3 regions of the Rhizobium sp. R339 genome follow, and region 2 is predicted to be linked to each of the others. Evidence: riboswitches for the same ligand, from Rfam matches in the RefSeq annotation. Region 2 holds a riboswitch; each other region holds the start of a gene.

Region 1 (6,361 bases), on a different contig from region 2:
ATTATTCCGTTATTACGGAATTTATCCCCTTTTAGTGTTATAGACTTGGCCATCTGGCCGGGCTTGTCAACAGGGATTTTCAAATGGAGCAGTGCGCTCGGCCCCGGCAGCTTCGGTTCAGTGCCGGCCGAGGGTACGAACGAAAACGGCCCGGGGGTCCGGGCCGTTTTTCTCTCGCAATCCTGATGCCTGCGCCGCTTTCGGCGAGATCGGTTATTCCCCGTGCTTCCACAGCGCGTGAAAATGCTGCACCGGGCCGTGGCCGGAGCCGACGGTGAGGCTGTCGGCGGCGGCGACCGCATCGGCGAGATAATCCTTCGCAATGGCGACGGCCTGCTCGGCCGAGGCGCCCTTGGCAAGCTCGGCCGCCAGCGCGCTGGAGAGCGTGCAGCCGGTGCCGTGCGTATTCTTGGTCGGCACGCGCCTCGCCTCGAACCAGTGCAGGCCGCCGACAGTGGCAAGCACATCGGGGCTCTCATCGCTGTCGAGATGGCCGCCTTTGACCAGCACCGCGGCAGGGCCTAGCGCGCGCAGCTGCTCGGCCTGTGCCGCCATCTCTTCGCGACTGCTTGCGACCGGTCGGTGCAGCAGCGCTGCGGCTTCGGGCAGGTTCGGCGTGAGGAGGGTTGCGAGCGGCAGCAGCCGGCGGGTCAGCACGTCGATCGCTTCGGGCGCAAGCAGGGCCGCGCCGCCCTTGGCGATCATGACGGGATCGATGACTATGGGAATGCCGCGCCGGCCCGCGAGGGCTGCTGCGACGGCTTCGGCGATCCCGGCATTGGCGATCATGCCGATCTTGACGGCATTGACGCGCACATCGGCAAAGACGGCATTGATCTGGTCGGCGACGAACTCCGGCGGCACCAGATGCACGCCGCTCACTCCTTGCGTGTTCTGCGCCGTCAGCGCCGTCAACACCGCCATGCCATAGACGCCGCGGGCGGAAAAGGCCTTGAGGTCGGCCTGGATGCCGGCCCCGCCCGAGGGATCGGAACCGGCGATGGAGAGAACGTTGCGGATCATGGGCGGACCTTTCGGATTTCTGCTTCGATGCGACGTGTTGCCGCTTCGGGGTCGGGCACGCCGCAGATTGCGGAGACGACAGCAAGCCCCTCGGCTCCTGCGGCAAATACGCCTGCCACATGTTCCGCCTTGAGCCCGCCGATGGCGACCGACGGCACCGGTGAGGACTGTACCAGCCTGGCAAGCCCGTCAAAGCCGATCGGCTGCTTGTGGTCGGCCTTGGTCGGTGTCGCAAACACCGGTCCGACGCCGGTATAATCGACGATATCAGGATCGACGGCGCCGGCGAGCTGCGCGGTTTCCACCGACAAGCCGAGGATCATGCCGGGGCCGATCATCTGCCGCGCGTCACGCGCATCCATGTCGTCCTGGCCGATATGCAGGCCGTCGGCACCGATGGCGATTGCCGCCTCGACGTCATCATTGACGATGAGGAGGGCGCCTGTGCCGTCGAGCACTTGTTTCAAGGCCTGGCCGGTTTCGATCATTCTCGCTGTGCCCGCATGTTTGTCACGCAGCTGCACCATCGTCGCGCCGCCGGCAGCGGCGAGGCGCGCCGTCTCGACCATGCCGATCCCGGCGCAGAGATCGGGATCGAGGACGAGATAGAGCGAGAGGTCGAAGCGCTTCATACGACCGATACCCTTGCTCTGGCGTCGAGCGTTTCGGCATCGATGGCAGCCAGCGCATCGAGCAATCGCCAGGAGAAGGAGCCCGGGCCCGCAGCACCCAGTGCCGCATCTTCGCCGGCGACGGCGAAGGTCGCGAGGGCGGCGACCGTCGCGCCGAAGAGGTCCTCGGGTGCGGTCGCGGCGAAGGCGCCGACGAGGCAGGTGAGCGAGCAGCCGAGCGCGGTGACCTGCGGCATCAGGGCAGAGCCGCCTGCGACCCGCACGGCCCTTTGACCGTCGGTGACGAAATCCACCGCGCCGGTGACGATAACGATCGACTGCTGCCGCTCCGCGAGCCGCCGCGCCGAATCCTCGGCCTGCTCGACGGGGTCGCGGCTGTCGACGCCCTGGCCGCGGCTCTCTCCGCCGGCAAGCGCGATGATCTCGGACGCATTGCCGCGAATGATCGTGGGCTTGAGCGCCAGGAGATCGGCGACCGCCTTGCGGCGGAAGGCGGTGGCGTAATGCGCGACCGGATCGAGCACCCAGGGTTTTCCGGCTGCGTTCGCTGCCTTGGCAGCCGCCTGCATGCCTTCGATCCATTGGGGCGAAAGCGTGCCGATATTGATGGTCAATGCGTTTGCAATGGCGGCGAATTCGCCGGCTTCTTCCGCAGCATGCACCATAGCCGGCGAGGCGCCGGCGGCGAGCAGGACGTTTGCCGCAATGTTCATGGCGACGCAATTGGTGATGCACTGAACGAGCGGCGGCTTTTCGCGCATCGCCTTCAGCATTGCTCCCGACGTGGTCTTCATCTGCTGTTGCCCCTTTCAGGCGGGGGCAGGGCACGGGGCGGTTTATGCGGGCAAGGCCCAACCCCGAGCGACTCCCTCCGCCGGCATGATCCGGTTCAGGTTCGAAGGGTGCTTCTCAGCCCGCCTGCCGGCGGACGCCCCTGTCTCTCATCGGGTTTGTTTTCGCAGAGAACGGGGCGCATGTCACCCGGAAAATGACAATTCGCGAAGCGTGCGGTGTGGCCAAATCACGAAGACGATCAGCCGACGATCTTTGCCAGCAGCCGGCCGACCTCCTCGTTCGCGACATTGTTGTGGGCATCCGACGCCGCGGTCTTGATGATATATTTGTCCGCCAGGAAGGTGTTCACCTTGCCGGCTTTCGGCGCGAAGACGGCATCCGCATCGTCCTCGACCGCCTGTCCAGTCTTCAGGTGCTGAGGACCGTTCGCCCCCATCGCGCCGAATTCGTCGTTGGCATCGCCGATGCTCTTGGCGATATCGCGCGACAGGCGCGAGGCCAGCGCATAAGCGAGGGTGCAGGCGAGATCGTTATGGGTATGGGTGACGCAGATCGGGCCAGTCGGTTTGCCGACCACATCGGGAAAAGCGCCGGCAAGGCCCGGCTTGATCTCTTTGGCGAACCCATTGTGCGAGAAGGCGCCCTGCAGCAAAGTGAGCGAGAAGAATTCCAGCTTCGGGACCGGGGCGAGCTTGTTCGCCGCCGCCGAGACCAGCCGGGCGCCGAAGCTGTGGCCGATGAGATGCAGCCGGATCGGCTGCTGCAGCACGAGTTTCGACAGGACGTTTTTGGTCAGTGCCTCGCCGACGACGCCGGCGCGTTTCTTCATTTCGTAATAGGTGAGCTGGTTCAGGAACCGCGCCACCGCCGCTCTTGGGCCGGAGATCAAGCCCGAGACGACGTCGCCGAGACCCTGCGCCTTGCCGACCGAGCTTTCGAGACTGAAGGTTGGCGGCGGGACGAGACCTTCCATCAGCACCTTCGCGCTATTGGCATCCTCCGTCGCGAGCGCGATCGGTTCGGCATCCGCCTTGAGCTCGGTATCGGATTGGGGAGAGCCGATTGCCTCTTTGCCTTTCCTGACGAGGAAAAGTGACGTCGTTTCATCAAGTGTCTCGGCTGCGGCCCGCGCCTTTTCGGCCGTGCCAGCACCATCCGGACCGAAAAGATCCTCGAAATCGGCCAGCACGTCCTTGAAAGCTGCCTCGTCGAGATCCTCGACCGGCGCCGCTGCGCCGTCGGCTGCCTGGGCGCCGCCGCCTGAGGCCACCAGCGTTTCCGTGTCGAAATCCGTCCGATAGGCCTTGGCCGGCCAGACGATGCCGGCGACGACGGTGCGGCGCGCCTTGTCGGGTGCCAGTTTCTTGCAGGCGTTGGCCCAGAGCGTTCCATAGAGCGTGCGGGCATCGTCCTTGGTGTTCTTCCAGCCGTGCGAGATGACCACGAGATCGGTCCTGCCGGGCTGGTTCAGCAGGGCGGCGAGTTTCTCCGCCCGCGCGGGATCGATCGCGCCGTCCTTGTCGAATTCGAGCCATAGGAATGGCGAGGGTCCAAGCGTGTCCATGTGTCCTCCTACACAGCTTGCAGTGTTCGCATCAGATCGATGAGGCCGGCGCCCTGAAACTCCGGCCGGCGCTTGAGGTCGGTCGCCGCGCCGACGAAGATTTCCTTGACGCGTTCCGGCTGGCCGAGAAACTCACGCCGGACAGACAGGAAGGCGGCGATCGCGCCGGAAACATGCGGTGTCGCCATGCTCGTGCCGGTATCCTCCCGGAACGGCGCTTCATTCGGTTTGTCACGGTCGGGAAGTGCGCACGAGACGATGCGTTCGCCGGGGGCGACGAGATCCGGCTTCATGCGCCCGTCGGCCGTCGGTCCCTTCGAGGAGAAATAGGAGACGCCATAGGTGTGCGGCATGTCGCGATGCGTCGAGCCGACAGTGATGGCAAGCGCGGCATTGCCGGGATCCATGATCGTGCCGACATGGGCGGCGCGTTCCGGCGCGCCGGAAAATTGCGTCACCGTGCCGTAGCCGGCATTGCCGGCTGCGACCACCACGCAGACGCCCGAGCGGACAAGCCGGTTGACCTCCACGCAAAGCGGGCTTTGCCCGGCGGCGAACCAGGCCGGATCAAAGGTGTAGCCGAGGCTGAGATTGATGCCGTGAATCTTGAGGTTACGCCCATAATCGTTCGAGCGTTGGACGTAATTGATCGCAGCCAGCAGATTGCTGAGCTTTCCCTGCTTCTCGTTAATCAGCACTTTCAGGCTCATCAGCTTACAGTGCGGCGCCATGCCGGTGATGACGCCTTCGTGCGGATCGTTGACCGTTGATTTTGTTCCATCCTCCTTGCGAATCTGCGAGGTCACGCAAATAGTCTTTAGCGCTTTCGTTTTCGGTACTTCTTTTACGGAGGTGCGACCGGCGATGATGCCGGCAACGTGGGTTCCATGGCCGGCCGTGTCGATCAACGCCGCATCCGACGCCACGACCGGGTCGGGATCGGGATCGTCGATGGTGAAATCCCGGTGATAAAGGCCGTCCGGCAGATCGAGCGTGCCAAGCGTTTTGAAATGTGGGTGGTTTTTGTCAATTCCGGTATCGGCGACCGCCCAGACGATGCCTTTTCCACTGGCCGCAAAGGATGCATAGGCCGCATCGCATTTGATCGTCCTGACGGATTCGTAAACGCAGCGATCAATCTTATGATCACGCCAGATCTTGTAGACGAGCGGAACGTCCTTCTGCTTTTTGCCATCCTTCTTTTGGGTCATCATCCAGGTCGAAAGCCGGTCGATGGCTTCTCGAGTCAGGGTCGCAAAGGCGTAGCTGTCGGTCCAGAGGGATTTGGCGGCGATCCTGCTGCCATTCGAAAAAATCTGCGAGAGATTCAGCTTACCGTCCTCCGGAACCGCAGGCATGCCGAGCGGTAGCGACATGCCGAAACGTCGCAGGCTGTTGCTGTCGTCGGTCGCTCCGACCCGGTTGAGATACAAAAGATACGCCTCGAACAGGAATTGCCGCGCTGCCGTCACGCCGCCTGGAAAATCGCGATTGAATTCGATGACGACATCGAAGCTTTCAGGGGGCGCCTTGGCGGGTTTCCTGGGGCGATCCGCGTCATCCTTCATCAATGAGGAGAGATCGCCTCCGATCCGAGTCTTGACCAGGTTTTCCCGGAAGTCGTCTTCGGGTTCTTTTCCGGGCTGCCCCGGCCGCGGTCGTCTCGCCATTCGCTGCTCCCTCCCTTTTCGAGAAAGAATACCAGCAGCAACCGTGGGTGCAATGTATTTCTAAAATACAGCTCTGTATTTGTGAGTGCGCTGCCCGGCAAATGGCCTGTCGCATTTTCGGAGATTAGCGGGATGCGATTTCAGTCTTAACGAGTATCTTTTCTCTGAGGAATACGTTCTCTTCACACATGAGCCGTCCACGAAACTGAAATGGTACTGCAATCTTCAACGGACGAGAGTTGTCGCTACGAACCGACCTGAAGCCCTTAATCCGGCCCGGGATTTGATATCTCGTCGCAAATTTGGTCGAGCGCACCGCCACCGGAGCCCGCTCAACTCAAATCATGCAGATCCGTCGTAATCGCCGGCCCAATCGAAAACTCCGAAAACCGCACACTCAGCCCACTCCGCTCCGGCGTGCACGCGGTCGGCCCGACCTCGTATCTGTCGGCGATCGGGAAGGGCGCCAACCGCAGCAGCGGCCAGCGGCTGCCATCGCGGGAGGCCTGGATGCGCAGGGCGCCGCCCGCGACGGTGACGCGGATGTGGAAATCTTCCAGTTCCTTGAAGGGTTGTGAGACCGACCAGTCGGACTGGCCGTCGGTGACGACGGTGCTGAGGAAGGCTTCGCCGTCGGTGAATTCGACGCCTGTCTTGACCCAGCGGTTTTCGTCGAG
Region 2 (6,361 bases):
AGCGCATCGCGCTGCGGCATGAAGGCGAAGGAATGCAGGGCCTGTTCCAGCGGTACGCCATTGAAAAGCATGGTGCCGGAATCGGGCTGAAGCGCCTGTGTCAGCAATCTCAGCACCGTCGATTTTCCGGAACCGGATGGGCCGACGATCGACACGAACTCACCGTTTGCGACGCTCAGGGAAATATCGCCCAGGACCTTCATGCCGTCGAAGGTCTTCGAGATGTTGCGCAGTTCAAGCATGTCGGTCATCGGCGCCGCTCCCGGGGTGGCTGCCAGGGCATGGCGAGACGCTGGATCATCAGCGTCAGCCCGAAGAGGCAGAGCGTCAGAACGGCGCTGACGATCACGGCTGCGAGCACCAAATCGGGGCGGAAGTTGTTCTTGGCATTGAGGATATAGATGCCAAGGCCGCTCGCGGCGCCGGCATATTCGGCAAAGATCGCGCCGACGACGGCATAGGTGATCGAAATCCTGAGGCCGGCGAAGAAATAGGGCAGGGCGGAGGGGAGCCGGGCGAGTCGGAAAATGCGCCAGCGGCTCGCCTTCATCGAGTTCAGGAGTTCGGCGATGTCGCGGTCGGTCGATTCATAGCCCTGCAGCAGGGCGACCAGCAGGGGGAAGAAGGTTACCAGCGCCACCAGCAGAATCTTCGGCAGCAGGCCGAAGCCGAACCAGAGCACGACGAGGGGTGCGATCGCCACCAGCGGCAGGGTCTGGCTGGCGATGAAGATCGGCAGCAATGCACGGCGCATGAAGGGCACAAAATCCATGAGGATCGAGGAGACGAAGGCGAAGGCCAGCGACAGCGCAAAACCGCCGAGCGTCGCGCTGAGCGTCGGCCAGGTATTGGCGGCCAGCGCTTGCCGGTTCAGCCAACCCTGGATGAGAATGCGGGAGGGGGCCGGCAGGATGGAAGGCTTGATACCGGAAAGATCGACATAGAGTTCCCAGGCCGCCAGGAAGGCGCAGCCGGCGAGCAAGGCGGGCATGCCCCGGTAGAGAGCGGCGCGGAGCGCTGGAAGGCGCCAATCCGATGGTTGCGGCGATGTCGTCACGTTCGATTTCAGGCTTTCGTCGGGCTGTTGGCGGAAATCGTGATGTCGAGGGTCACATGTCCCTCGGGATCGCCGAAGCGATGAAAAGCCTCGCGAATGGTCGCGAAGATAGCGCCGGCATCGCCGCTCAGCCTGGTGCAGAAATTCTTCGAGCGATCGAAGGTTCCGGAGCGCTTCAGGAAGTCGATGCAGCCATAGATCTCATCCATATGGGTTCCGCTTCCCATGACGTAGAGCGAGAATTGGGCGGCGGTCGGCTGACCGGTTTCATCGGCGGCTTCGACGGCGGCCAGTGCAGCGTCTATGCGCCCGGCAAGCGGTTCCGCCTGTTCGGAGGAAGAATTGATGCCGCAGATGGCGTCGTCGGGCTCGCCCGGGCAGCCGCGTGAGACCGCGGCGGAGAGCACGCAATGCTCGCCGGTTTTTGCGGCGGCGACGAACAGATCGCGCATGGCGGAAAAGAGGATGTCGGGCGGGCCGACCAGCAGCGTGGAGATATCGTCGGTCTCGATGCGCAGCCGGTCACGATAGGGATCGAGCGCCTTGACGGCATCAAGGATGATGCCGACGAAATTGCCGGACATCGGATAGAGCGACACTTGTGCGCCGGAAAACATTTGGACCTCGCTCCGCTGGCATTACCCAGATCAGCTTTGAAGGGTCCAGAAGCTTGCGCCTCACATCTCAGCCCCGGCAATACGGAGCTCCCCTGTAATCGGCGCGGAAATTATCACCGGGGGTCTCCTCCCGCAACCGCAAAGTTCGCAACCCGTCCGTGTGGTGGGGATGAGCCGAATGTAAAGGAAAAACACCCGGACGGAGGTCCTGTCCGGGTGTTTCTCGAGGTTCCGTACCTGCCGGGAACGGAACCGAAGCCTGATATTTCGAGGGGCGAGGCAGGCATGCCTCCTTTCGGCGGCCGGGCTTTACGGCTGCAGGAGCAAGATTTATAAAACCTCAACCAATATTGAGGTCAACAGGCGATGGATAGATTTTCTCCGGCCGCGCTCGGCAGGCTGCTCACGGTCGGCGAAGTGGCGGAGCGCAGCGGCCTTGCCGTCTCGGCGCTGCACTTCTACGAGACCAAAGGGCTGATCTCGAGCATTCGCACCCGCGGCAATCAGCGGCGCTACGGCCGCGATGTGCTGCGACGCCTCGGCATCATCAAGGTGGCCCAGCGCGTCGGCATTCCGCTTTCGGAAATCCAGGCGGCGTTCGAATCGCTGCCGCAGGGGCGCACGCCGACAGCCGCCGATTGGCAGACGCTGTCGGGGCTGTGGAAGGACGATCTCGACGAGCGAATCAGGCAATTGAGCCTGCTGCGCGACAGGCTGGCCGGCTGCATCGGCTGCGGCTGTCTGTCGATCGAAAGCTGTCCGCTGCGCAATCCCGGTGACCGGCTCGGCAGGGAAGGACCGGGTGCTCGGCTTCTGGAGGACGAGAGCTAGTTTGCCCGGGGAAGTCTCCCCAGTAAGATTTCTCCCGTGAAGATCGATGCGCGCCTTTCTTTCGGTCTGCGCACTCATATGTTAACAGCGAATGGCGCAACCGGCGGCCATGTCCGCGAGGAGGACGGCTTCGTGTTTCATCCCAGACTGTTTGAAAATCGCAATGTCGTCGTGACCGGCGCCGGTCGCGGCATTGGCCTCGAAGTGGCCCGCCAGTTTCTGGATTGCGGCGCGAAGGTGATCGTCCATACCGGGCGCAAGCCCGGACGGGATCTGCCGGATTTCCTGCTGACGGCCGAATCCGAAAGGCGGGCGCTGTTGCTGAATGCCGATTTCTCGGCTGTCGGCGGCGCGGCGCAGTTTGCCGAAGACGCTCTCGCCTTCTTCGACAAGGTGCATGTGCTCGTCAACAATGCCGGCACCATGCTCGGCCGTTTTCCGGCCGGCACGCTCACCGATGCGGATTATGAGGCGGTCGTGCGACTGAACCAGACATCGGTGGTGGCGCTGACGCGGGCGTTGCTGCCGGCGTTGAAGGCGGCTCAGGGGGCTGCCATCGTCAACACGGTTTCGATTTCGGCGCTGACCGGCGGCAGCCCCGGTTCCTCGATCTATTCGGCTTCGAAAGCTTTCGTGGCGACCTATTCCAAGGCGCTCGCCCGCGAGCTCGCGCCCGACGGAATCCGCGTCAACTGCGTCTCGCCGGGAACGATCGAAACCGATTTCCACGAGCGCTATTCCTCCCGCGAGAAGCTGGAGCAGACCAGAAAATCCATCCCCCTGCAGCGGCTCGGAACGGCGGAGGATTGTGCGCCGGCCTATCTCTTCCTGGCGGCTCCTTCGTTGTCCGGATACATCACCGGCCAGGTGATCGAAATCAACGGCGGTCAGCTTATCTGCTGATTTGTTTGGACCTTTTTTGGCATTTCATCACTTTTGGCCAATTCGCTTCTGCGAATATGCTACTGTACTGATCTACCTCATTGCCTCCTTCCGAGATCTCGAATGCCATTGCCAAAACCGGAGCCGGGGATGACCGGCCAGGAGTTGCATAAGCTCGCTGGAAAAGCCCATGAAGCGAGTGATCTTCTGAAAGCGCTGGCGCACCAGACGCGACTTCTGATCCTCTGTATCTTGTCGACCGAGGAGCGAACGGTAGGCCAGATCGAAAGTATCCTCGGCATCCAGCAGGCAATGGTTTCGCAGCAGCTCGCGCGCTTGAGGCTCGAAGGCCTGGTCAATACGCGCCGCGAGGGCCGGCTGGTCTATTACAGCATCGGCAATGTCAGCGTGCTTGCCTTCCTCGAATCGCTGTTCGATCTCTTTCCAGCTGCGGAAAACAGTTAGCCCCCGCCCTTGCGCAGTACGGCTGCTATGTCGAAGATAAGGGGATGATCGACAAGCTGGAATTCTTTATCGCCCTTGCCAATGAAAAGCATTTCGGCCGCGCCGCGGAAGAGTGCGGGATCTCGCAGCCGACGCTTTCGGCCGCGATCCGGCAGCTCGAAGATCAACTCGGCGTCATGCTGGTGCAGCGCGGCTCCAGGTTCCAGGGGCTGACGCCGGAGGGGCAGCGCGTGCTCGAATGGGCCCGGCGCATCGTCGGCGACACCCGCACCATGCGCGAGGAGATGCGCGCCGCGCGCCGCGGTCTTTCCGGCCACATCCGCCTTGCCGCCATTCCGACGGCGCTGGCCATGCTCTCGCGCATCACCACGCCGTTTCAGGAGCGCCATCCCGGCGTGACCTTCTCGATCGTCTCGCGCAATTCGCTGCAAGTGCTGAGCATGCTCGAAAATCTCGAAATCGATGCCGGCATCACCTATCTCGAAAACGAGCCGCTCGGCCGCGTTACTAGCGTTCCCCTCTATGCCGAACGCTACAATCTGATCACGGCCGCCGGCAGCCCGCTGTCCGACCGCGACAGCGTCACCTGGCGGGAGGTCGGCGATCTTCGGCTTTGTCTATTGACCGCCGACATGCAGAACCGCCGCATCATCAACCGGCACTTGATCGAGGCCGGCGCCACAGTACACCCGACACTCGAATCCAATTCGATGATCGTGCTGTTCTCGCATGTCCGGACCGGCCGCTGGGCGAGCATCATGCCGCGCAATGTGGCGAAATCCTTCGGATTTCCCGTCGAAATCCGCATGATCCCGATCGTCGAGCCGGAGGCGCATCATCTGGTCGGCCTTGTGGCGCCTTATCGCGAGCCGTTCACGCCACTGGTGTCGGCACTGCTGCACGAAGCCAGAGTTTTGGTCCAAGAGGAAGAACTTCAATAGGAAAAAGCTATCAAGCAACGAGATAGCTTTATTGATTGCCGGCTGCTTCCTTGAGATGCTGCTTGCGAAAATGACACTCAGGCTGGGGGAGGCCGTCATTTTGCAACGAGCAAGCCGTGGGAGGGCTGCCTTATGACCATTCATATCGCCGAAGGCGATATTGCAGCGCGTACCCGTTCCATCGTCGCCAATCTTCGCTTCCTCGAAGGGCCGCTGCTCCCCATTCTGCACGAAGTTCAGGAAGAGTTCGGCTATGTGCCGCAGGAAGCCCTGCCGGTCATTGCAGAGGAACTGAACCTCTCGCGCGCCGAAGTGCATGGGGTCGTGACCTTCTACCACGATTATCGCAATCACCCCGCCGGACGGCATGTGCTGAAGCTCTGTCGTGCCGAGGCCTGCCAGTCTATGGGCGGCGATGCGGTGGCCGAGCGCGTGAAAAGGCTGCTCGGCATCGATTTCCACCAGACGACGCTTGATGGCAGCGTGACGCTGGAGCCGGTCTACTGCCTCGGGCTCTGCGCCTGCGCGCCATCAGCCATGCTCGATGGCGAGGTCTATGGCCGTGTCGATGATCAGATGGCGGCGGAACTCGTCGCGGAGGCACGTCGATGACAGTGAAGATTTATGTTCCGCGCGATGCCGCTGCGCTGGCGCTCGGGGCCGAAAAGGTGGCAAAGGCGATTGCCCAGGAGATCGCCGCCCGCGGCCTCGACGCAGAGATCGTGCGCAACGGCTCGCGCGGAATGTTCTGGCTTGAGCCGCTGGTCGAGGTCGAAGTCGCCGGCAAACGCATCGGCTATGGGCCGGTCAAGGCAAGGGACGTGCCTGTTCTCCTCGATGCCGGGATGATGAGCGCCGGCGATCACCCGCTCTGTCTCGGGGAGGTTGAAGACCTCCCGTTCCTGAAGGAACAGACCCGCCTGACCTTCGCCCGCTGCGGCATCACCGATCCGCTGTCGCTCGCCGATTACGAGGCGCATGGCGGCCTTGCCGGCCTTCGCCGCGCCGTTTCGATGACGCCTGCCGAGATCGTCAAGGAGGTCACCGATTCCGGCCTGCGCGGACGCGGCGGCGCGGGTTTCCCCACAGGCATCAAGTGGAAGACCGTTCTCGATGCCGCCGGCGACCGCAAATATATCGTCTGCAATGCCGATGAGGGCGACAGCGGCACCTTTGCCGACCGGATGATCATGGAGGGCGATCCCTTTGTGCTGATCGAGGGCATGGCGATCGCTGGACTTGCGACCGGGGCGACCAAGGGCTTCGTTTACACGCGTTCGGAATATCCGCATGCGATTGCGGCAATGACCGAGGCTGTCGGCATCGCCCGGCAGGCCGGCATTCTCGGCCTTTCGGTGCTCGGCTCGGGCCGCGCCTTCGACATCGAGGTGCGCACCGGCGCGGGAGCCTATGTCTGCGGCGAGGAAACGGCTCTGCTGAACAGCCTCGAAGGCAAGCGCGGCATCGTGCGCGCCAAGCCGCCGCTGCCCGCGCATAAGGGCCTGTTCGACTGTCCGACCGTCATCAACAATGTGATCTCGCTGGCCTCGGTGCCCGTCATCATGGAA
Region 3 (6,361 bases), on a different contig from region 2:
CATTCCGCCTTGCGAAAAAGAGGCGCTTGATAGGATCTGAACCTATGCGCCATTCCCAAATAGACGTTTGGAATCAAAGTTCCTGACCATGCCGAACGGCAACACGTTATCAGTTTCAAACTGAGCTGCCGGCGCGGGGCGGCCAATGTAATATCCCTGAAGCTGATTGATTCCGTACTGCTGCATCAGCCGCTGATGTTCAATAGTCTCCACGCCTTCAATGAGGATCCTCACGCCGCGATTGCGCAGCAGGCTGATGATGTCAAGCAACATCCTCTTGCCTCTTTCCGTGTCGCAGTCATGGAGGAAGGACCTATCGATCTTGATGGTGTCGAATTCTATGAGACGAAGCCAAGAGAGCCCTGCGAACCCCGTGCCAAAGTCGTCGAGCCAGACTTGAGCGCCCAGCTTTCTCAGATCGCTGATGCAACGAACCACATCCTGGTCGATTTCCAGCTCCACCCCTTCGGTAATCTCGAAAGCAAGCCGAGCGCCCGTGACGTCGAATTCAGCGAGTGTCGCTGCGACATAGCTGGCGAAACCTGGCATCTTGAGTTCAATCGGCGAAACGTTGACGCTTGCCACTTGCACCACGCCGGTCGCCAACAGGTCCCGGCAGACAGTGCGGATCGCCCACCGCCCCAGTTCGATGATCGACCCTGTCCTTTCCGCGACTGGAATAAATGTGGCGGGGGATACCGCCGTTCCGTCCAACATCCTCAAACGCATTAAAGCTTCAACGGCATCCATCTTGCCTGTCTGCACGTTGCGGATCGGCTGATAGACGAGGGAGACAAGGTCGTGTTCAACCGCGATCTTCAGGGTCGCAGCTATATCCTCGCTGTCATCGCTACTCAGCGGGTCTTCAGGATCGAAGACCCGCAGGGTGTTGCGGCCCGTTGCCTTGGCGGCATAAAGCGCCCGATCAGCTTCATGAATGACCTTGTCGACCTGCTTGGTCTGGTCCCGCGTATAGGAGACGCCGACACTTACGGTGATGACGGTGGTCCCGTCTCGCCTGTGCTCGTGCGGCCAAGCCAGCGCTCGAACGGCAGCACACATGGCTTCCGCGAGCTCCGCCGCTCTTTCCGGGTTCGGCATCGGTGTGATGACGATGAATTCCTCGCCGCCATATCGCCCGATGATCGCGTCATGGGACAAGGCCACGTTTTGAAGAAGCTGGGAGACCGCTACAAGACACCGGTCACCTTCTTGATGGCCGTAGCAGTCGTTATAGCGCTTGAAATGATCCACATCGATAAGCAGGACGGCAAAGGGCGCCCTCTGGTCCTGCCAGCGTTGCCAATGATCACGCAGACGTTGATCGATTGCCCGGCGATTTTCCAGGCCGGTCAACGAGTCCGTATTCGAGAGGTGCAAAAGAGCCTTGCCCCTTTCATCGGCCGCAGCCTGCTGCAAACCAGCTTCAAGAGCATTGAGGAACACTTTGTAGCGCTCTCGATTGAGCTGAAGGTTCACGTAAGAGGTAAAAATAAAGCAGGAAATGCAGAAGGCGCCGAGGATCAGCTTGTGGAGAAGCACCATAGGCACGAACAGATAGAGGGCGCCGATGAAGATGAGCACGTTCGTTGCGGAGGCGGCAAGAGCAACCGGAAAACGGAAACTGAAGAACAAGTTGACGCTCATCATAAAGATCGCGCCAAAAACCATATAATATGAGAAAGCGTCCCTGACCGTGGTCATCTGGCCGGTCAGAAGCCAGACAAGATAAGCTGCCAGGACGGACACCGCCGCGGCCATGTCGACCGTGTCGGCCTTTGCTTTGCGGTAGAGTAAGAGTTCCAGCAGGCAGAGCGCAGTGACGCCGACCGCCAACCGGCCAGCAATTGTGTACTGAACGACATCACCGATAAAAAGATAGTCCGTGAAAGAGTAGGCAAGGTAAGCAGCCACCGCTATCCAGAGGCCCTTGCGCGTCGCGCTCTTTCGGCCGCTCTCGCTCTCCTTACTATAAATGCGACGCAACTGTTCTGACGACAGTGTCGGCCGCGTGGCGGCGACTGCGGTCTCGGCTAACACGTGCATCATGCCCCTGCCACCCAACATCTTGCAGCAGTTGTCCTACACAGACCGCTAGCTGAAGCTGGATAGCCCTACACAGACCCCACATCAACCGATAACGCCCGAAACGATCCCCAAGCGGGCGGAGTATCTCTTGGGTTCACTAATACTTTCTAAAGCCAGGACGTGCACGGGGACGCTGCCGCCAACCTTTGCGCTTGACCTTCATGAAAATGGTAAGGATTTTATGCAATCTATTAAATCTCTATTTACCGACGAGGTTTCCTTGGTTCAGCCGCTTTTTTCCCTTGATGGCCAAAGCTTGATTACACCGCAGTCCGTCAGCAATACGCTTCTCTCACCTGGCAAGGATAATGAAACAGACCGCCTGCGAATTGCGGAGGCTGAGTTTGCAATCGTCATCAACATTGCCATGCAGCGATTCGCCGCGGGCAAAGGCCTGTCTGACGCAGTCAGGTGGTTGATTGGTCAGCTCCACGACATCCGGCATAAATTCGGCGCTGTTGTGTGGCAGAAGCTCATCCCGATTATTCAGGCCCATCCCTCGGCAGAGATTCTGCAGCAATGCCCGTTCACTCGTTGGTCCTTTGAAAAACCTCGCGGCTACTCCGGTGATGCCAGTCTCATAGACTTTATTTATGGGCATCCGGCGGTGACCGAAGAAGTGGCCAGATCGACCCTTCTCGGTCTGAATATCTTCGAATACACGATAAACGCTCCCGGCCCGGTAGCCGTAAGGGAGCGTCGCGAAACCCTGACCCGCTACGTCGATGAGACGGCTGCACGAATAGGTCGGGATACCGAGGTCCTCGCCATCGCCGCCGGTCACCTTCGCGAAGCGGAGGAATCAAAAGCACTTGCAGAAGGCAACCTTAAACGCTGGGTTGCTCTTGATCAGGATCCCCACAGTATCGGCTCGATCGCGAGCCAATTCCATAGAACTTCGGTCGAGCCTATCAATGGATCCGTGCGCGGCTTGCTGGCGCGAAAGCATCAGATTGGCACCTTCGATCTCATCTACGCAGCAGGATTGTACGACTACCTCACCGATAAAGTCGCAATCCGACTGACGCAGATTTGCATGGAAATGCTGAAGCCGGGCGGCGTCTTTCTATTTGCCAACTTCTCCGACGAGATGGCCGACGACGGATACATGGAATCCTACATGAACTGGGAGCTCCTCCAGCGTTCCGAGGCCGATATGTGGCGTATTGCCAATGGTAGTGCGCCGGAAAACACGGTTGATAAGACGGTCTGGTTCGGCGCCAACCGCAACATCATCTACAGCACGATAAAAAAGCTGTCGTAGGCTTCGACGGGCTGGGCGCTCACAAAACCGACGCGCCCAGCCCGGCGGCGTCGCCACTCGTGCGTGGCGATCGGGTTACTTTCAGCTCCAGGGTTGACATGAACTGGATCGAGGACGTAGCCTCCGCAGCATTCACCAGGGGGGTCCCGGCAAGGGGCTGAGATACTGCTGGACAATACGGCTTTGCCGGTTTGTGGCGCAGTGACCCGTTGAACCTGATCCAGTTCATACTGGCGTAGGGACGGTGCAAGCGCTCGAAGGCTGCGGATTCACGCGTGGAATCCATGCCGGCGTCTTTTCATCATTCCGGCTGACTGACTGGGTCTCCAACTGCACTTTGGAGCCTCAAACCATGACCATTGCCGCAAAGAACCTCACCCCAACCGTCACCACCGGCGCCCTGCCGTCATCGCGCAAGATCCACGTCGCGGGAGAGATCCATGCCGACGTTCAGGTCCCGATGCGCCAGATCAGCCTCCATCCGACCTCGGGCGAGCCGCCGGTAACCGTCTATGATTCCTCCGGTCCCTACACGATCGAAGGCGCCGATATCCGTATCGAGCAAGGTCTTGCCGCGCTGCGCCGCGACTGGGTGCTCGCCCGCGGCGACGTCGAGCCCTATGAGGGCCGCAGCATCCGTCCCGAGGATAACGGTTTTGCCAGCGGCGAGCGGCTGACGCCGGAATTTCCGGCAAAACGGCAGCCGTTGCGGGCCAAGGACGGCAAGGCGGTGACACAGCTGGCTTACGCGCGCGCCGGGATCATCACTCCGGAGATGGAATTCATCGCGATCCGCGAAAATCTCGGCCGCAAAGCCCAGGCCGGCGTGATGCTTCGCGATGGCGAGAGCTTCGGCGCCCATATTCCCGATCACGTGACGCCGGAATTCGTGCGCCAGGAAGTCGCCGCCGGCCGGGCCATTATTCCGGCCAATATCAATCATCCGGAATCGGAACCGATGATCATCGGCCGGAATTTCCTGGTGAAGATCAACGCCAATATCGGCAATTCGGCGGTGACCTCGTCAATGGCGGAGGAGGTCGAGAAGATGGTCTGGGCCGCCCGCTGGGGCGCCGACACCGTCATGGACCTTTCGACCGGCCGCAACATCCACAATATCCGTGAATGGATCATCCGCAACTCACCGCTGCCGATCGGCACCGTGCCGCTTTACCAGGCGCTGGAAAAGGTCGAAGGCATCGCCGAAAACCTCACCTGGGAGATCTATCGCGACACGCTGATCGAACAGGCCGAACAGGGCGTCGACTATTTCACCATCCATGCCGGCGTGCGGCTGCATTACATCCCGCTGACCGTCAATCGCGTCACCGGCATCGTCTCGCGCGGCGGCTCGATCATGGCCAAGTGGTGTTTGCACCATCATCGCGAAAGCTTCCTCTACGAGCATTTCGAGGAAATCTGCGACATCTGCCGCGCCTATGACGTCTCCTTCTCACTCGGCGACGGCCTGCGCCCCGGCTCGATCGCCGATGCCAACGACGCGGCGCAATTCGCCGAACTCGAAACGCTCGGCGAGCTGACGAAGATCGCCTGGGCCAGGGATTGCCAGGTCATGATCGAGGGGCCGGGCCACGTGCCGATGCACAAGATCAAGGAAAACATGGACAAGCAGCTTGCGGTCTGCGGCGAGGCCCCCTTTTATACGCTCGGCCCGCTGACGACCGACATCGCGCCGGGCTACGATCACATCACCTCAGGGATCGGCGCGGCGATGATCGGCTGGTTCGGCACGGCCATGCTCTGCTACGTCACGCCGAAGGAGCATCTCGGCCTGCCTGACCGCAACGACGTCAAAACAGGCGTCATCACCTACAAGATCGCCGCCCATGCCGCCGATCTCGCCAAGGGCCATCCCGCGGCGCGCATCCGCGACGATGCGCTGTCGCGCGCCCGTTTCGAATTCCGCTGGGAAGACCAGTTCAACCTTTCCCTCGATCCCGAAACGGCCCGCTCCTTCCACGACGAGACGCTTCCGAAGGAAGCGCACAAGGTCGCCCATTTCTGTTCGATGTGCGGCCCGAAATTCTGCTCGATGAGGATATCACACGATATAAGGTCGGAAGCGCAGAAGGAGGGTCTTGAGGCCATGGCCGCCCGCTACCGCGAAGGCGGCGACCTTTATGTTGCCGTCTCTTCGATCGAGGGGCCCTCTCCGATCGAGACCACGGGAGCCTGAGATGCACGTCCTCGTCAAAGGGGCCGGCATCTCAGGGCTCCTCGTTGCGCACGAACTGCAGGCCCGCGGCGCCGAGGTCAGCATCGTCGACCCGCATGCGAATTTCGACCGGGCCGCGTCGTGGCTCGCCGGCGGCATGCTGGCGCCGTGGTGCGAGCGTGAAAGCGCCGACGAGGCCGTGGTCCGGCTTGGGGCGCAGGCGGCCGACCGCTGGGAGGCGATCCTGCCCGGCCACGTCGTCCGCAACGGGACATTGGTGGTCGCGCCGGCGCGTGACCATGGGGAGCTGAAGCGCTTTGCCGGGCGGACGAGCAGTTACCGATGGGTGAAAGAGGAAGACATCGCCCTGCTCGAGCCGGCTCTTGCCGGCCGGTTCCGGCATGGCCTGTTTTTCCCCGAGGAAGCGCATCTCGATCCCCGGCGGGCACTCGTCGCGCTGAAAGACAAACTGTCGGCGCAGGGCGTCTTCTTCGCAGGCGGCGCTGTGGAGGACGGCGATTTCTCCGATATTGTTGACTGCACGGGTGCTGCGCGCATTGGCCAGGTTGACGACCTGCGCGGCGTGCGAGGCGAAATGCTCTATCTGCACAGCGATGAAATAGAGCTTTCACGGTCCGTCCGCCTGCTTCATCCCCGCATCCCCGTCTATGTCGTGCCCCGCGGCGGCGGCCTCTTCATGGTCGGCGCGACCATGATCGAGAGCGATTTCGGCGGGCCGATCACCGCACGCTCGCTGATGGAATTGCTGAACGCGGCTTACACGCTGCATCCAGCCTTTGCTGACGCGACCCTTGTCGAAACCGGAGCCGGCA

Evidence for each region. A riboswitch is a leader RNA that binds a small molecule or an ion and turns the genes downstream of it on or off. The one in region 2 is predicted to bind thiamine pyrophosphate.
Region 1: linked by a shared signal. The riboswitch ahead of thiM (hydroxyethylthiazole kinase) and the one ahead of ATY76_RS26360 (YkoF family thiamine/hydroxymethylpyrimidine-binding protein) in region 2 are both predicted to bind thiamine pyrophosphate.
Region 3: linked by a shared signal. The riboswitch ahead of thiC (phosphomethylpyrimidine synthase ThiC) and the one ahead of ATY76_RS26360 (YkoF family thiamine/hydroxymethylpyrimidine-binding protein) in region 2 are both predicted to bind thiamine pyrophosphate.

What each region holds. Positions count from the first base shown of each region.
Region 1 is NZ_LOKV01000006.1:16,614-22,974, reverse strand. It holds gene thiD (bifunctional hydroxymethylpyrimidine kinase/phosphomethylpyrimidine kinase) at 214-1,023, opposite strand; gene thiE (thiamine phosphate synthase) at 1,020-1,655, opposite strand; gene thiM (hydroxyethylthiazole kinase) at 1,652-2,428, opposite strand; TPP riboswitch at 2,505-2,601, opposite strand; gene ATY76_RS09885 (hypothetical protein) at 2,689-4,014, opposite strand; gene ATY76_RS09880 (S8 family peptidase) at 4,023-5,684, opposite strand; gene ATY76_RS09875 (DUF1349 domain-containing protein) at 6,017-6,361, opposite strand, start outside.
Region 2 is NZ_LOKV01000025.1:277,435-283,795, forward strand. It holds gene ATY76_RS26350 (ABC transporter ATP-binding protein) at 1-251, opposite strand, end outside; gene ATY76_RS26355 (ABC transporter permease) at 248-1,057, opposite strand; gene ATY76_RS26360 (YkoF family thiamine/hydroxymethylpyrimidine-binding protein) at 1,066-1,674, opposite strand; TPP riboswitch at 1,665-1,778, opposite strand; gene soxR (redox-sensitive transcriptional activator SoxR) at 2,041-2,505, shown strand; gene ATY76_RS26370 (SDR family oxidoreductase) at 2,638-3,408, shown strand; gene ATY76_RS26375 (metalloregulator ArsR/SmtB family transcription factor) at 3,511-3,852, shown strand; gene ATY76_RS26380 (LysR family transcriptional regulator) at 3,897-4,793, shown strand; gene ATY76_RS26385 (formate dehydrogenase subunit gamma) at 4,926-5,405, shown strand; gene ATY76_RS26390 (NADH-quinone oxidoreductase subunit NuoF) at 5,402-6,361, shown strand, end outside.
Region 3 is NZ_LOKV01000002.1:74,851-81,211, reverse strand. It holds gene ATY76_RS05920 (EAL domain-containing protein) at 43-2,049, opposite strand; gene ATY76_RS05915 (class I SAM-dependent methyltransferase) at 2,309-3,352, shown strand; TPP riboswitch at 3,480-3,612, shown strand; gene thiC (phosphomethylpyrimidine synthase ThiC) at 3,705-5,549, shown strand; gene thiO (glycine oxidase ThiO) at 5,551-6,361, shown strand, end outside.